One region of the Alcanivorax sp. 97CO-5 genome, then DNA from elsewhere that is predicted to be linked to it. Evidence: predicted binding sites of a transcription regulator. Region 1 holds the regulator's gene; each other region holds the start of a gene.
The links. The regulator sigma-54, encoded in region 1, starts transcription at its own class of promoters, with help from an activator protein. The targets are predictions, from matches to a motif close to TGGCACNNNNNTTGCTNT.

Region 1 (3,237 bases):
CAATGGGGGTTTCTAGTTTTAACAACAGGCCTACAGCCTGTTGGCAATGTCCTAGTCGACAATGAGGAATGGCAATGCCTTCGCCAATGCCCGTGGAGCCCAGTTTTTCCCGGGCGACCAGAGCGTCGAAGACTTCCTGCTCATTAAGGCTGCCACAGCTGGCAGCTGCCAGCTGTGCAACCTGGTCAAGCAGTTGTTTCTTGCTGCTGGCCTGTACGCCGTGATGGGTGCGGGCCAGAGTCAGTAGTTCGCGAACTCGCATAATTGTCGCTTTGGGTTAGTGACCGTGCTTGTGGCTGACGGCTTTTTCTTTGTGTTTAAGAATCTGACGATCCAATTTGTCCGTCAGTTTATCGATCGCAGCATACATGTCATCTGCCTCAGCGGTGGCAAAGACATCGGCCCCGGAAATATGAATTGTGGACTCGGCTTTGTGGCTTTTGGGTTCCGGGGAAAGAATCACCTGGATGCTGGTAATTTGGTCGAAATGGCGCTCAAGGCGGGAAAATTTATCTCCCACATAAGTGCGCAAGGCATCGGTAATTTCCAGGTGATGACCGCTGATATTAATTTGCATGGCTGGCTCCTTTACCTGTTTGAGAAACCCGGGATAAAGACCTTGTTTATTCAGCCTTTCAGGCTGGCCTCGCAAGGTTTTCCCCGCGTTCCTGGGTCCGTTCTGGCGCTCTACACTAAACGTTTACGGGCGCTAGAAGACGGTATTCTCATCGCTTCTCTGTATTTGGCGACGGTCCGGCGCGCTACATTAATTCCCTGCTCATTGAGCAAGCTCGCCAGCTTGTTATCACTGAGTGGCTTGCGGGGATTCTCTGCAGCGACCAGTTTCTTAATAATGGCACGAATAGCAGTGGAGGAACACTCACCGCCGCCGTCGGTTCCCACATGACTGGAAAAGAAATATTTCAGCTCAAAGACGCCGCGTGGTGTCATCATGTATTTCTGATTGGTGACCCGGCTGATGGTTGACTCATGCATTTCAACAGCATCGGCAATATCCGCCAAAACCAGGGGTTTCATGGCTTCATCGCCATAATCGAAGAACCCTTGTTGCACGTCCACGATGCGGGTGGCCACCTTGAGCAAAGTGTCGTGGCGGCTTTGCAGGCTCTTGATGAACCATTTCGCTTCTTGAACGCAATTGCGCAAATATTGCCCGTCTTCACCGCTGGTGGTACGGGCAATGCTCGCGTATTGCTGTTGCAGGTTGACCCGCGGAAGGACGTCGTCGTTTAGGCTCACCTGCCAGCGACCTTGATGTTGGCGGACGATCACGTCAGGAACGGCGTAGTCCACTTGAGGTTCGCCAATTTGCTCACCGGGGGCTGGGTCCAGGGTGCGCAGTAGGGATAAAGCCTCTAGAAGGACCTCTTCAGAGAGCTGAAGGGTGCGGCGCAGTGCGGTGTAATCGTGCTTTTCTAGTAGGTTCAGATGTTCCAGTAGGGCAGAGGCTTCGTCGCGCAATGGGGTGTCCGCTGGCAGTTGGCGCAGCTGGACGCCGAGGCAGTCAGCTAGGTTGACGCTGGCGACGCCCACCGGGTCGAACTGTTGCAACCGGTGCTGCACGGCAAGCACTTCATCGTGCTCCAGTTCGTCTCCTTCGGTGAGTAGGTCTGGCTGGGCATTCACCATGTCGACGATATCGCTTAGGGGGGCAGTGATGTAACCACGGTCGTCCAGGGACTCGATAATCGTTATGGCGATTATCCGGTCTACATCGCTCATGGGGGTGAGGTTTAGCTGCCAGAGCAAGTGGTCCTGTAAGTTGCCGGAAACGGCGTGTCGTTGCTGCCATTCGTCGGCATCGTCGGGGAGTGCGGCGCTGTTGCTGGTGCTCTGGCCGGAATAGACGTCATCCCATTCGGTTTCCACCTCGGGCTCGTCTTGTATCAGTTCTTCTAGGGCGTTATCACGGTCGGTGTCGAGCTCTTCATCCTGACGTTCTTCGTCATGCTCGGGGAGGGCATCGTCACCGAAATCGTCTGCCAATTCCAGCAGGGGGTTGCTCTCTACTGCTTGCTGGATTTCCTGGCGCAGGTCTAAAGTGGATAGCTGCAAGAGGCGAATGGCCTGCTGCAGCTGCGGTGTCATGGTGAGCTGCTGGCCAATTTGTAATTGTAGTGTGGGCTTCATACTGCTCAGTATTCTGCTAGTCCCCAAAAAACCCAGGATAGCAGTCTATCTACACGCTAAGCAATATTTGTGCCAGGTGAAACTGTGTGCTAGGGATGACCGCAAGTCACAATAGAAGAGAGGATTTGCGGCGGACCTTATAGTCTGAAATCGGCGCCAAGATAGACGTCTCGCACTTGTTGGTTGGCAAGGATAATATCCGCGTCACCGGAGGCGATGATGTGGCCAGCGCTGACGATATAAGCGGTGTCACAGATATCCAGGGTCTCGCGTACATTGTGGTCGGTGATTAAGACGCCGATGCCGCGTTCTTTGAGGTGGCGAATGATGCCTTTGATGTCGTTAACCGAGATGGGGTCAACGCCAGCAAAAGGTTCGTCCAGCAGAATGAAGTCAGGGTCTGTGGCCAAGCCTCGGGCGATTTCCGCGCGGCGGCGCTCGCCGCCGGACAGGCTCATCCCCAGCGAATCGCGAATGTGCCCGATGTGGAATTCCTTGAGCAGGCCTTCCATGCGCTCGTGGCGTTCCGCTTTGCTAAGCTCCTTGCGGGTTTCTAGGATGGCCATGATGTTCTCTTCCACCGTTAGGCGGCGAAAGATACTGGCTTCTTGAGGCAGGTAGCCAATCCCTCGCTGGGCGCGACCGTGCATGGGCAGGTGAGTAATGTCCGTGTCGTTGATTTCAATGCGACCGGCATCGGCCTCCACTAGCCCAACAATCATGTAGAAGCAGGTGGTTTTGCCGGCCCCATTGGGCCCCAGTAGCCCGACTATTTGGCCGGCTTCTACATCCAGGGAAACGTCTTCGATAACCCGGCGACCCTTGTAGCTTTTTGCTAGGTGATGGGCGCGTAAATGGCTCATGGTGTGTTGGGCTCCGCCTTAGGTGATGCGCTGTCGCTGCCTTCACTTTGGGTGTCGTTTGGGTTGCCGTTATTCGCTTCAATATTCGCGTCGACAGGGGCATTAGTTGTCTGGTTTTCGGCGGGGATTACCAGCCGCACCCGTTGGTCACCTTCACTGCTGGCGTCCACTCGCTTGGAGTCTAGGCTGTATTCTACCTTGGCGCCCTCGAAAGTGTTGCCCT
Region 2 (3,237 bases), on a different contig from region 1:
TGGCAAGCCAGGGCACAGGGAAGCATAGCCGGGACCGGGCTAAGGGAACCGTTCAGGGAGAGTTCGCCAATAAATTCGAATGGGTCTGTGTCGATGCGACCCAATTGGCCGCTGGCCAGCAAAATACCCAGCGCGATGGGTAGGTCGAAGCGACCGCCGTCCTTGGGTAAATCCGCCGGTGCCAAGCTCACGGTGATGCGCCGCTGGGGAAAATCGAAGCCGCTGTTAACCAGCGCAGAGCGTACTCGGTCGCGGCTCTCGCGTACCGCGGTATCGCCCAATCCGACAATAGTAAATGCCGGCAAACCCGGAGCTAGATGGGTTTCCACCCGCACGGTGCGGGCTTCAATACCTACCGGTGCCCGGCTGTATAGCAGCGCATGCGTCACGATACCTCACAAATTCAATGGGCTGTGAAGCAGTGTACGGGGTGGGGGTCAGGGTGCCTGTAGGCTGGTGTAGATGCTGGCTGTAGGAAAAGGGCTGGGCGCACCAAGCGATGGCTGCAGCCGGGGGCGCTTGCAGGCAAGCTTCCACAGTGAAAGTGTGCTGTAGTTCAGGCGTCCTGTGCTTTTTCCAGTTCGGCTACCTGTTTCTCCAGCGCTTCCAGTTTTTCGCGGGTGCGCAGCAATACTTGCTGCTGGATATCGAACTCTTCACGGTTAATCAGATCCAGCCGGCTGACGGTTTCTGCCAGCACGCCGCGTACGTTGCGTTCTACTTCGCTACGCAACCCGCCCAGGTCAGTAGGCAGGCGGCGGCTGATGTCGGCCATAAGGCGGTCGATGAAGGGTTGATCAGGCATAACAACGGCGTCCTTGTAATGATGCGCGGATGGTAGCACGGTGTGCGGGGGTGAGGCACCGGGTTGCTCAGGCAGACATTCTGCACCAACCTGGATCCTGCCCCATTGTGGTGCGCTATAATGGCGCGCTTGGGCTGGATGATGAATCCAGGCCGTGATGCAAGTGACTGATAAAGCATGATTTTTTAAAACTGGCATGGGTCGTGCACTAATTGGGTCAGAGCGTTCGCGCAAGATGTGGATCGGGAACCATAACGGGGCTCGAAGAGAAACGGACGTCACCGGACGCGGTGAAAGCTGAGGAGAAAAAAATGAAATTGGTTACTGCCGTAATTAAGCCGTTCAAATTGGATGACGTGCGTGAAGCACTCTCCGAGATTGGCGTGCAGGGCATCACTGTTACTGAAGTGAAAGGCTTTGGGCGTCAGAAAGGTCACACCGAGCTGTACCGGGGTGCCGAGTACGTGGTGGATTTCTTGCCCAAGGTAAAAATCGAAGTGGCCATCGCCGAGTCGAGCTTGGACCAAGTGATTGAAGCCATCGCGAAAGCCGCTAATACCGGCAAAATTGGTGACGGCAAAATCTTCGTTACCTCCCTTGAGCAAGCGATTCGCATCCGTACCGGTGAAACCGGCGAGGACGCGATTTAAGTTTTACCGTGTTTTGAATTGACCCATGCCAGGGCTTTAAGAGAACACGCTTCCATTTTCGGAGGGTTGCATTGTGGAAAACCAAATTTTTGAATTGAAATACGCGCTGGATACGTTTTATTTCCTTATCTGTGGCGCGCTAGTTATGTGGATGGCTGCGGGCTTTGCCATGCTCGAAGCGGGCCTGGTGCGCGCCAAGAACACCACGGAAATTCTCACCAAAAACGTGGCCCTGTTTGCCATCGCCAGCATCATGTACATGGTGTGCGGTTACGCGATCATGTATGACGGTGCTATTTTCCTTTCTGGGATTGTGGGCGACGGGGTTGCTGGCGCAGAAGAAGCGGCTACCTACGCACCATCTGCTGATTTCTTCTTCCAGGTTGTGTTTGTCGCAACGGCCATGTCCATCGTATCTGGTGCGGTGGCAGAACGGATGAAGTTGTGGGCATTCTTGATCTTCGCGGTTGTTATGACCGGCATTATCTATCCGCTGGAAGGCTCCTGGACGTGGGGTGGTGCGGATGTGTTCGGTTTGTATAACTTGGGCGACCTGGGCTTCTCTGACTTCGCCGGTTCCGGCATCGTTCACATGGCGGGTGCGGCTGCTGCCTTGGCTGGTGTTCTGCTGTTGGGCGCACGAAAAGGCAAATATGGCCCGAACGGTGAAGTACACGCCATCCCGGGTTCTAACCTGCCATTGGCCGCACTGGGTACCTTCATCCTGTGGTTGGGCTGGTTCGGTTTCAATGGTGGCTCTGTGCTGGCAACGTCCAGTGTCGGTGACTCCAACGCGGTGGCGGTTGTGTTCATGAACACTAACGCGGCTGCTGCCGGTGGTGCCATTGCTGCGCTGATTGTTGGTCGCATCTTGTTCGGCAAAGCCGACCTGACCATGCTGCTTAACGGCGCCTTGGCAGGGCTGGTGGCGATCACTGCGGAGCCCTCTACCCCGACTGCTTTGCAGGCAACCCTGTTCGGTGCCTTGGGTGGCGTGCTGGTTGTATTTAGCATCCTGACTCTGGACAAGATGAAGATCGATGATCCGGTGGGTGCGATCTCCGTGCATGGTGTAGTTGGTTTCCTCGGCTTGATGCTGGTTCCGATCACCAACCCGCTGACCGACGATGGTGGCGCAAGCTTCTCTGGTCAGCTGATCGGTGCAGTGACTATCTTTGCTTGGGTGTTCGTTGCAAGCCTGGTGGTATGGGGCATCCTGAAAGTGGTAATGGGTATCCGTGTTAGCGAGGAAGAAGAGTACGAAGGCATGGATATCGCGGACTGCGGTATGGAAGCCTACCCTGAGTTTGTTAAGGGTTAATAAGAGGCGCAGCAAGCAACACGCGTCATGCAACAAAAAAGCCCCGGCCGGTTGGTCGGGGCTTTTTTGTGAGTGGCGGATTTTTGCGTTTTCTACAATGCGGCTATAGGCGTTTCTTGCCAGTGCCGCTTTGTGTTTTTGTGCGCAGCACTGCGCAGTGGTTGACCGTGCCATTCCTCCCCTATGCTATCATCGCTCCCTTTCCGGCCAGCAGTATGTGTGCACCATGACTGAACCAACCGTTATTCGCCTGCGTAAAAATGAAGAACGTCGCCTGAAAGCGGGCCACTTGTGGGTTTATGCCAACGAGATTGATACCCGACATACCCCGCTTAAGGATTTGTCTGCCGGTACTTGTGTACTGGAAGATAGCCGTGGCAAACCGTTGGGGCGCGCCCTGCTTAGCCCGCATTCATTGATTGCGGCGCGTCTGTATAGCCGTGATGTGAAGCAGGCGCTGT
Region 3 (3,237 bases), on a different contig from region 1:
CGCGCCGCAGGAAAACCACATGAAGGGATAACGGCCTTGCAGGAACTCAACCAATGCTACGGTGAGGGCGGCGATGCTGATGCCCAAGCCAATGCCGGCGTAATGGATATTACCTAACCGGGCGCGCAGGTGATTGGGCAAGGCGCCAAGCACCAGGGCAGAGCCGTTGACCATGATGATGGCGCTGGCGATGCCGGCCAAGAAGCGGTTGATTGCCCAAGGAAGAAACGTCTCGCTGAGACCCATCAATAGGCTGCTAACCACACTCACCCACAGCGCGATCCAGAAGGCGCTACGTGCCCGGTGAGAGGGGACGGCCATGGCAAGCATGGCACCCAGCAGGTAACCGCCGTAGTTCACCGCCGCCAGATAGCCGCCACTCACCGCCGTTAGCGCTGTGTCAGCAATCATGCCGGGCAGGGCAGGGGTAAAGAGAAAGCGGCCAATGCCCAGGGCAATGACCAAACTGAGGGCGCCGGCCAGGGCAATGCGCAGGGCGTCGTTGTCGTGTTGGGCCATAAGGGCTCGGTCTAAATTAATGATGGATGGCTGCGGTCATGTGCCGGGCAGCCTAGCAGGTCGGCGCTTGTTGCTCTGCACCTTTCAGATGATGTTCATTATTTCTCTCAGTGATAATGGGCCTTTGGTCGCAAGCGGTGCGCATTTTTTTCACCATGCTGGCGCAAAAGCGGGTTTTGTGGGGGGTGATCGGCTATGCAGCACAACAGTGATGCATTTTGGTGAGAACGAAATGATTCACAATAGTGCTGTTTGTGCAATTTATGGGCGTGGCGATCGTTTCTGTAGACAGCATTAATCGTTAAGTTATTGAAAGTATTGTGTTTTCAAAGTTGGCACAGCAATTGCCTTAGTGGGTACATCACAGCAACAGTGTTGTGACCCAAATACTTCTTCGTGATCAATGGCGATCACGATCAGATTCGAGCAAAGGCGCTCATGGCATCCGGTCAACGATGACAGGATTCTCTGAGCGCTTTTTTTATGCCAGCGCGATAGCAGGCAAATGAGGGAAGACGGATGAAAAAGTTTATTCGCATAGCAATTACTGCACTGACGGTGGGGCTCTCGGCCAACGCCATGGCGGAAGATTCTGTGGGCTGGCCGGAAAAGGCTGATCTGAAGTTTGGCTTCATCAAGCTGACCGACATGGCGCCGCTCGCTGTGGCCTACGAGAAAGGGTTTTTTGAAGAAGAAGGTTTGTTTGTGACCTTAGAGGCCCAGGCCAACTGGAAAGTCCTGCTAGACCGGGTGATTGACGGTCAGCTGGATGGGGCGCACATGCTGGCAGGCCAGCCGCTGGGGGCGACTATTGGCTACGGCACCGAAGCGCACATTGTTACGGCGTTTAGCATGGACTTAAACGGTAATGGCATCACCGTTTCCAATGCGGTGTGGGAGGAAATGAAGAAGAGCATCCCGGTGGAGAATGGCAAACCGGTGCATCCGATCAAGGCGGATGCACTCAAGCCGGTGGTGGAAAAGTACAAAGCTGAGGGCAAGTCTTTCAACATGGGCATGGTGTTCCCGGTATCCACTCACAACTACGAGCTGCGTTACTGGCTGGCCGCCGGTGGCCTCAACCCGGGTTTCTACGCCCCACACAAGGGCGACACCAGTGGCCAGCTGCAGGCTGACGTATTGCTGTCGGTTACCCCGCCACCACAAATGCCGGCCACCTTGGAAGCGGGCACCATTTACGGTTACTGCGTGGGTGAGCCTTGGAATCAGCAAGCTGTATTCAAAGGTATCGGTGTGCCGGTAATTACTGATTACGAAATCTGGAAGAACAACCCGGAAAAAGTGTTCGGTGTGAGCAAGGGCTGGGCTGACAAGTACCCCAACACCCATATCCGTGTAGTGAAAGCGATGATTCGTGCGGCCAAATGGCTGGATGAGAACGACAATGCCAACCGCCCGGAAGCAGTGAAGATCCTGTCTCAGCCTAACTATGTGGGGGCGGATTATGACGTGATCGCCAACTCAATGACCGGGACCTTTGAATATGAGAAAGGCGATAAGCGTGAAGTGCCGGACTTCAATGTGTTCTTCCGCTACAACGCTACCTATCCATTCTACTCCGATGCCATCTGGTACCTGACGCAGATGCGTCGCTGGGGCCAAATCAGCGAATCCAAACCGGATAGCTGGTACATGGATATCGCCAAGCAAGTGTATCGCCCGGACATCTATGCCCAGGCGGCTAAGGCGCTGATTGCTGAAGGCAAGATCTCTGCGGATGAGTTTCCTGACTTCGCCACCGAAGACGGCTTTAAAGCACCGCAAAAAGGCTTTATCGACAACATCACTTACGACGGCCGCAAACCTAATGCGTACCTGAAGAAGTTTCCGATTGGTCTGAAAGAGGGCGACGCGCTTTAACAGCGTGTCTCCTTCAAGGAGAAGCAATCATGGTGACCCTGACTTTCCCAACTTGGATGGAACCCTACCGTGCGCTGGCTACCGGCAAGATGTCCGGTGAGCAGTGGCAGGCGTTGCTGCGCCAGTTGATCTGGCCGGTGATGGGCATTGCCGCCTTTCTGTTGCTCTGGCAGCTGGCGGCCCAACGTATCGACACGTCGTTGGGGCAATTCCCGGGGCCCGCGGATGTTTGGCAGCAGGCAGGGTCTCTGGTGGATGAACATCATGCGTCCCGAGCGAAGGAAGAGGCGTTTCACGAACGCCAGGAAAAATACATTGCTTCGCGTCTGCAGCAGCAGCCGGACTGGGAGCCGGTCCAACGGAATTACACGGGGGCGCCGACCTTCTTTGATCAGATTGGCACCAGCTTGATCACGGTGATGAGTGGCTTCTTGCTGGCATCATTGATTGCGATTCCTCTCGGTATCGTCATTGGTTTGAGCAGCACTGCGTATGCGGCTATGAATCCGCTGATTCAGTTGTTCAAACCGGTGTCACCGTTGGCATGGTTGCCCCTGGTCACCATGGTGGTGAGCGCGTTGTATGTGACCGACGACCCGATGGTGGCTAAGTCGTTCCTGACGTCCATGTTCACAGTGTCTCTATGTTGTCTGTGGCCAACGCTGATGAACACCTCCGTGGGGGTGACGTCTGTGAGCCAGGATCTGACCAACGTCTCTTTGGTGCTGCGGCTGAATGCGCTGAGCCATATACGCAAGATTGTACTGCCTTCTGCACTGCCAATGATGTTCACCGGTTTGCGCCTGAGCTTGGGGATCGCCTGGATGGTGCTGATCG
Region 4 (3,237 bases), on a different contig from region 1:
GGCCATCGGACTGTAGTGCCCTGACCTGCTCACCGAGACCATGACGCTCGATGTTCTCTTTGCAGACAGCTAGCGCATCCGCACAGATATCACTGCCATCCACCCGTGCATGCTCAAAGGCGTAAGCACAGGCAATGGCAATGCAACCACTGCCGGTGCACAAATCCAACACCCGATGCACCTGCTCCGGATCCACCCAAGGAGCAAAGGACTGCTCGATCAGCTCGGCCAGGGGCGAGCGCGGAATCAGCACACGCTCATCCACATAAAACGGCAGGCCACAGAACCAAGCTTCGTGGGTCAGATATGGCACAGGAACCCGATGATTGACACGCTGCACCAACTGGCTCACATAGCCACTGACTTCTAAGGGCAATAAACGGGCATCAAGCACCCGAGGGTCACTGTTCAGCGGTAGCGCCAGCTGGTGCATCAACAAGGCGAGCGCCTCATCCCAAGGATCATCATTACCGTGACCGAAGAACACCTCCCCGCTGCGCAACATGCTTTCCCCGAAACGCAGGCAATCGCGCACGGTTTGCAGGGTGGCAATCGCTTCATTCTGTTGCTGCGAACTGATCACGCATCCATCTCCACCGGCAGGCCAGCCGATTATCTGGTTAATGCTTATCGGCCGCCAATAAAAAGAAGCGCTGAAGATTAGCACAGAATCACTTATAAAAGCCTGCCACGCTTACAGCAAAAAGACCGCCACCAGCGTGACTACGATAATGTTGTATGCCCCCCTTTACTTCGTCCTGCCGTGAAGGTTTCGCCCAAATCACTCAAATCAAAGCCATTGTGCTGGAAGCACACTCAACCGAACCTTTCACAATATGGCTACTAAAGCTTAACAAACCGACCTTCTCGGTTTACATTTGCGACACCATAGCCCAGGCCAAGGAGTGCCTGCTTAAACAGCACCTACAGGAGTGAGCCCCATCTGGCTATTAAAAACAGAACCTGACGCGTTCAGCATCGATGATCTGCGCGACAGCAAAAACGCCACTAGCGGCTGGGACGGGGTACGCAACTATCAGGCCCGTAACCGCCTACGCGATGAGATGAAGGCCGGCGATACCGTGCTGATCTATCACTCCAGTTGCGCAGTCCCGGCCATTGTTGGTGAAGCCGTCGTTACCAGCGACCCTTACCCAGATCCAACCCAATTTGACCCTGCTAGCGATGGCTATGATGCACGTAGCCGCCAGGATCATCCCCGCTGGTACCAGGCTGACGTACAGTATGTCTGCCACTACCCGCACCCCCTGACACTCAAACAGATACAGCACCATCCAGAGTTTGCGGACATGGAACTGGTTGTGCGGCCTCGCCTATCGGTGCAAAAAGTCTCCGAACGCCAGCTCCAGTTGATTCGACAGATGTGCCAGCTCGTTAGCGCCACCGCATAGAACGCGGAGCGCACCACCTCCATTTGCGCGCACCAAAATGGCGCACAAACTAATGATAAAGAAGTAGAAGAGCCACCCCCAACCGCCCGACATTCTGGCGCAGAGATTGCATACCTGCTTCATTAACCAATAATGAATAGGGTTCATAACCATGCCTCTGCGACGCCACCACTGGGCTTCTCTGCTGTTTATTCCCCAGTTTGCCAATGCGGACACTCTCACCGCTACTGATACTGTGTGGATTGCCATCGCCGCGGCGCTGGTTTTTTTCATGCAGGCGGGGTTTGCACTGCTCGAAAGCGGCTTGAGCCGAGCGAAAAACTCCCTGAATGTAGTGATGAAAAACTATATGGATCTGTGCGTCGGCACTCTGGTTTTCTGGGCCGTCGGTTTTGGGTTGATGTTCGGCACCAGCAGCAATGGCTGGTTCGGACAGGATCAGTTCATGCTGAACCACGCAGATAGCAGCACCTGGGCTATGCTCCTGTTCCAGATTATGTTTGCGGCCACGGCCGCTACTATCGCCTCCGGCGCAATGGCAGAACGAACACGCTACGCAGGTTACCTGTGTGGCGCGGTGTTCATTACTGGGGTTATCTATCCATTGTTTGGCAACTGGGCATGGAACGATAATGGCTGGTTGGCACAAATGGGCTTTATTGATTTCGCTGGCTCTACTGTGGTTCATAGTATTGGCGGCTGGTGCGCCTTGGCCGGCATCATGGTAGTCGGCCCCCGCCTGGGCCGTTTCGATAGCCAAGGTACCCCACGCAGCATCCCTGGACACAACCTTTCCTACGTAGCACTGGGTGGCTTCATTCTTTGGTTCGGCTGGTTTGGCTTTAATGGCGGCTCAACCCTGTCGGCCAGCGTGGACATTGCCAAAGTGAACCTGAACACCCAACTTGCCGCGGCCGCCGGAGCCGTCGGCAGTGTTATCTTCCGTATGGCCAAGCGTCACCCGATCTTGCTCACGGAAACAGTGAATGGCAGCTTGGCCGGACTGGTCGCCGTCACCGCCGGCTGTGCCGTCATGACCCCTAGCTTTGCCATTGTCACCGGCGTGGTTGCCGGCGCACTAGCCGCCTTCGGGGCTCGCATTCTGCTCGCCTTTCGACTGGATGATGTAGTGGGCGCGGTACCCGTTCACGCCTTTGCCGGTGCGTGGGGCACCCTGGCCGCCGGACTGTTTTACGACGGCGATCTGTTCAATAGCCAGCGTGTGATGGTGCAACTACTGGGAGTGGTCGTGGCATTTGGCTGGGCATTCTTTACCGCATTAATCATGTACATGCTGGTGTCTATTTTAGCCGGGCTGAGGGCGCCCGCACTGCACGAACAGCGAGGGCTAGATCTCAGCGAACATGCTGAAATCGGCTATCCTGAATTCCCCCAAAACACCCTATACAGCAGCGAAAATTATAGCGCAGAGAGGGCAAGCCGTCAGGAGCCGCAGCCATGAACTTCGTGCCCATAGACCAAAGTGTTCAGCGTCGACGGCGAGCCGTCATTACTGGCCTAACACCATATATGAATGAACCCGTGTTACGGGAAGCGATTAGCCACTGGCAACAGCATTATTCACAGCGCCCAAGTTTTTCACTGCAAGGGTTTGTGAGTGATCTATGCCGCCTGTTCGATCTCAATGAGCGTAGGCATCACATTCATATGAGTTTGGTACAAGCCATGACGCTTTCCGACAGTGAACTGGCCGCTGACCCTCTGGCCATTAGTGACAAGAATCTCACCGACACTCACCCTTATACTTATGCCTTCCAGCTTCTGCTTCAAGCGCTTTGGCTGAGACTTGGCAAACCGACAGCCC

Region 2: the regulator sigma-54 is predicted to act here: its motif matches at 998-1,015, upstream of glnK (P-II family nitrogen regulator).
Region 3: the regulator sigma-54 is predicted to act here: its motif matches at 853-870, upstream of Y017_RS02665 (CmpA/NrtA family ABC transporter substrate-binding protein).
Region 4: the regulator sigma-54 is predicted to act here: its motif matches at 1,508-1,525, upstream of Y017_RS08745 (ammonium transporter).

Annotation. Positions count from the first base shown of each region.
Region 1 is NZ_KI965903.1:145,711-148,947, forward strand. Features, by position in the region: gene ptsN (PTS IIA-like nitrogen regulatory protein PtsN) at 1-262, opposite strand, end outside; gene hpf (ribosome hibernation-promoting factor, HPF/YfiA family) at 278-577, opposite strand; gene Y017_RS10035 (RNA polymerase factor sigma-54) at 688-2,151, opposite strand; gene lptB (LPS export ABC transporter ATP-binding protein) at 2,289-3,014, opposite strand; gene lptA (lipopolysaccharide transport periplasmic protein LptA) at 3,011-3,237, opposite strand, start outside.
Region 2 is NZ_KI965888.1:330,000-333,236, forward strand. Features, by position in the region: gene Y017_RS07575 (YifB family Mg chelatase-like AAA ATPase) at 1-389, opposite strand, end outside; gene Y017_RS07580 (accessory factor UbiK family protein) at 557-805, opposite strand; gene glnK (P-II family nitrogen regulator) at 1,117-1,455, shown strand; gene Y017_RS07590 (ammonium transporter) at 1,529-2,776, shown strand; gene Y017_RS07595 (class I SAM-dependent rRNA methyltransferase) at 3,003-3,237, shown strand, end outside.
Region 3 is NZ_KI965877.1:602,463-605,699, reverse strand. Features, by position in the region: gene Y017_RS02675 (YbfB/YjiJ family MFS transporter) at 1-519, opposite strand, end outside; gene Y017_RS02665 (CmpA/NrtA family ABC transporter substrate-binding protein) at 1,039-2,400, shown strand; gene Y017_RS02660 (ABC transporter permease) at 2,430-3,237, shown strand, end outside.
Region 4 is NZ_KI965898.1:150,853-154,089, reverse strand. Features, by position in the region: gene prmB (50S ribosomal protein L3 N(5)-glutamine methyltransferase) at 1-583, opposite strand, end outside; gene Y017_RS08750 (EVE domain-containing protein) at 933-1,412, shown strand; gene Y017_RS08745 (ammonium transporter) at 1,564-2,874, shown strand; gene Y017_RS08740 (hypothetical protein) at 2,871-3,237, shown strand, end outside.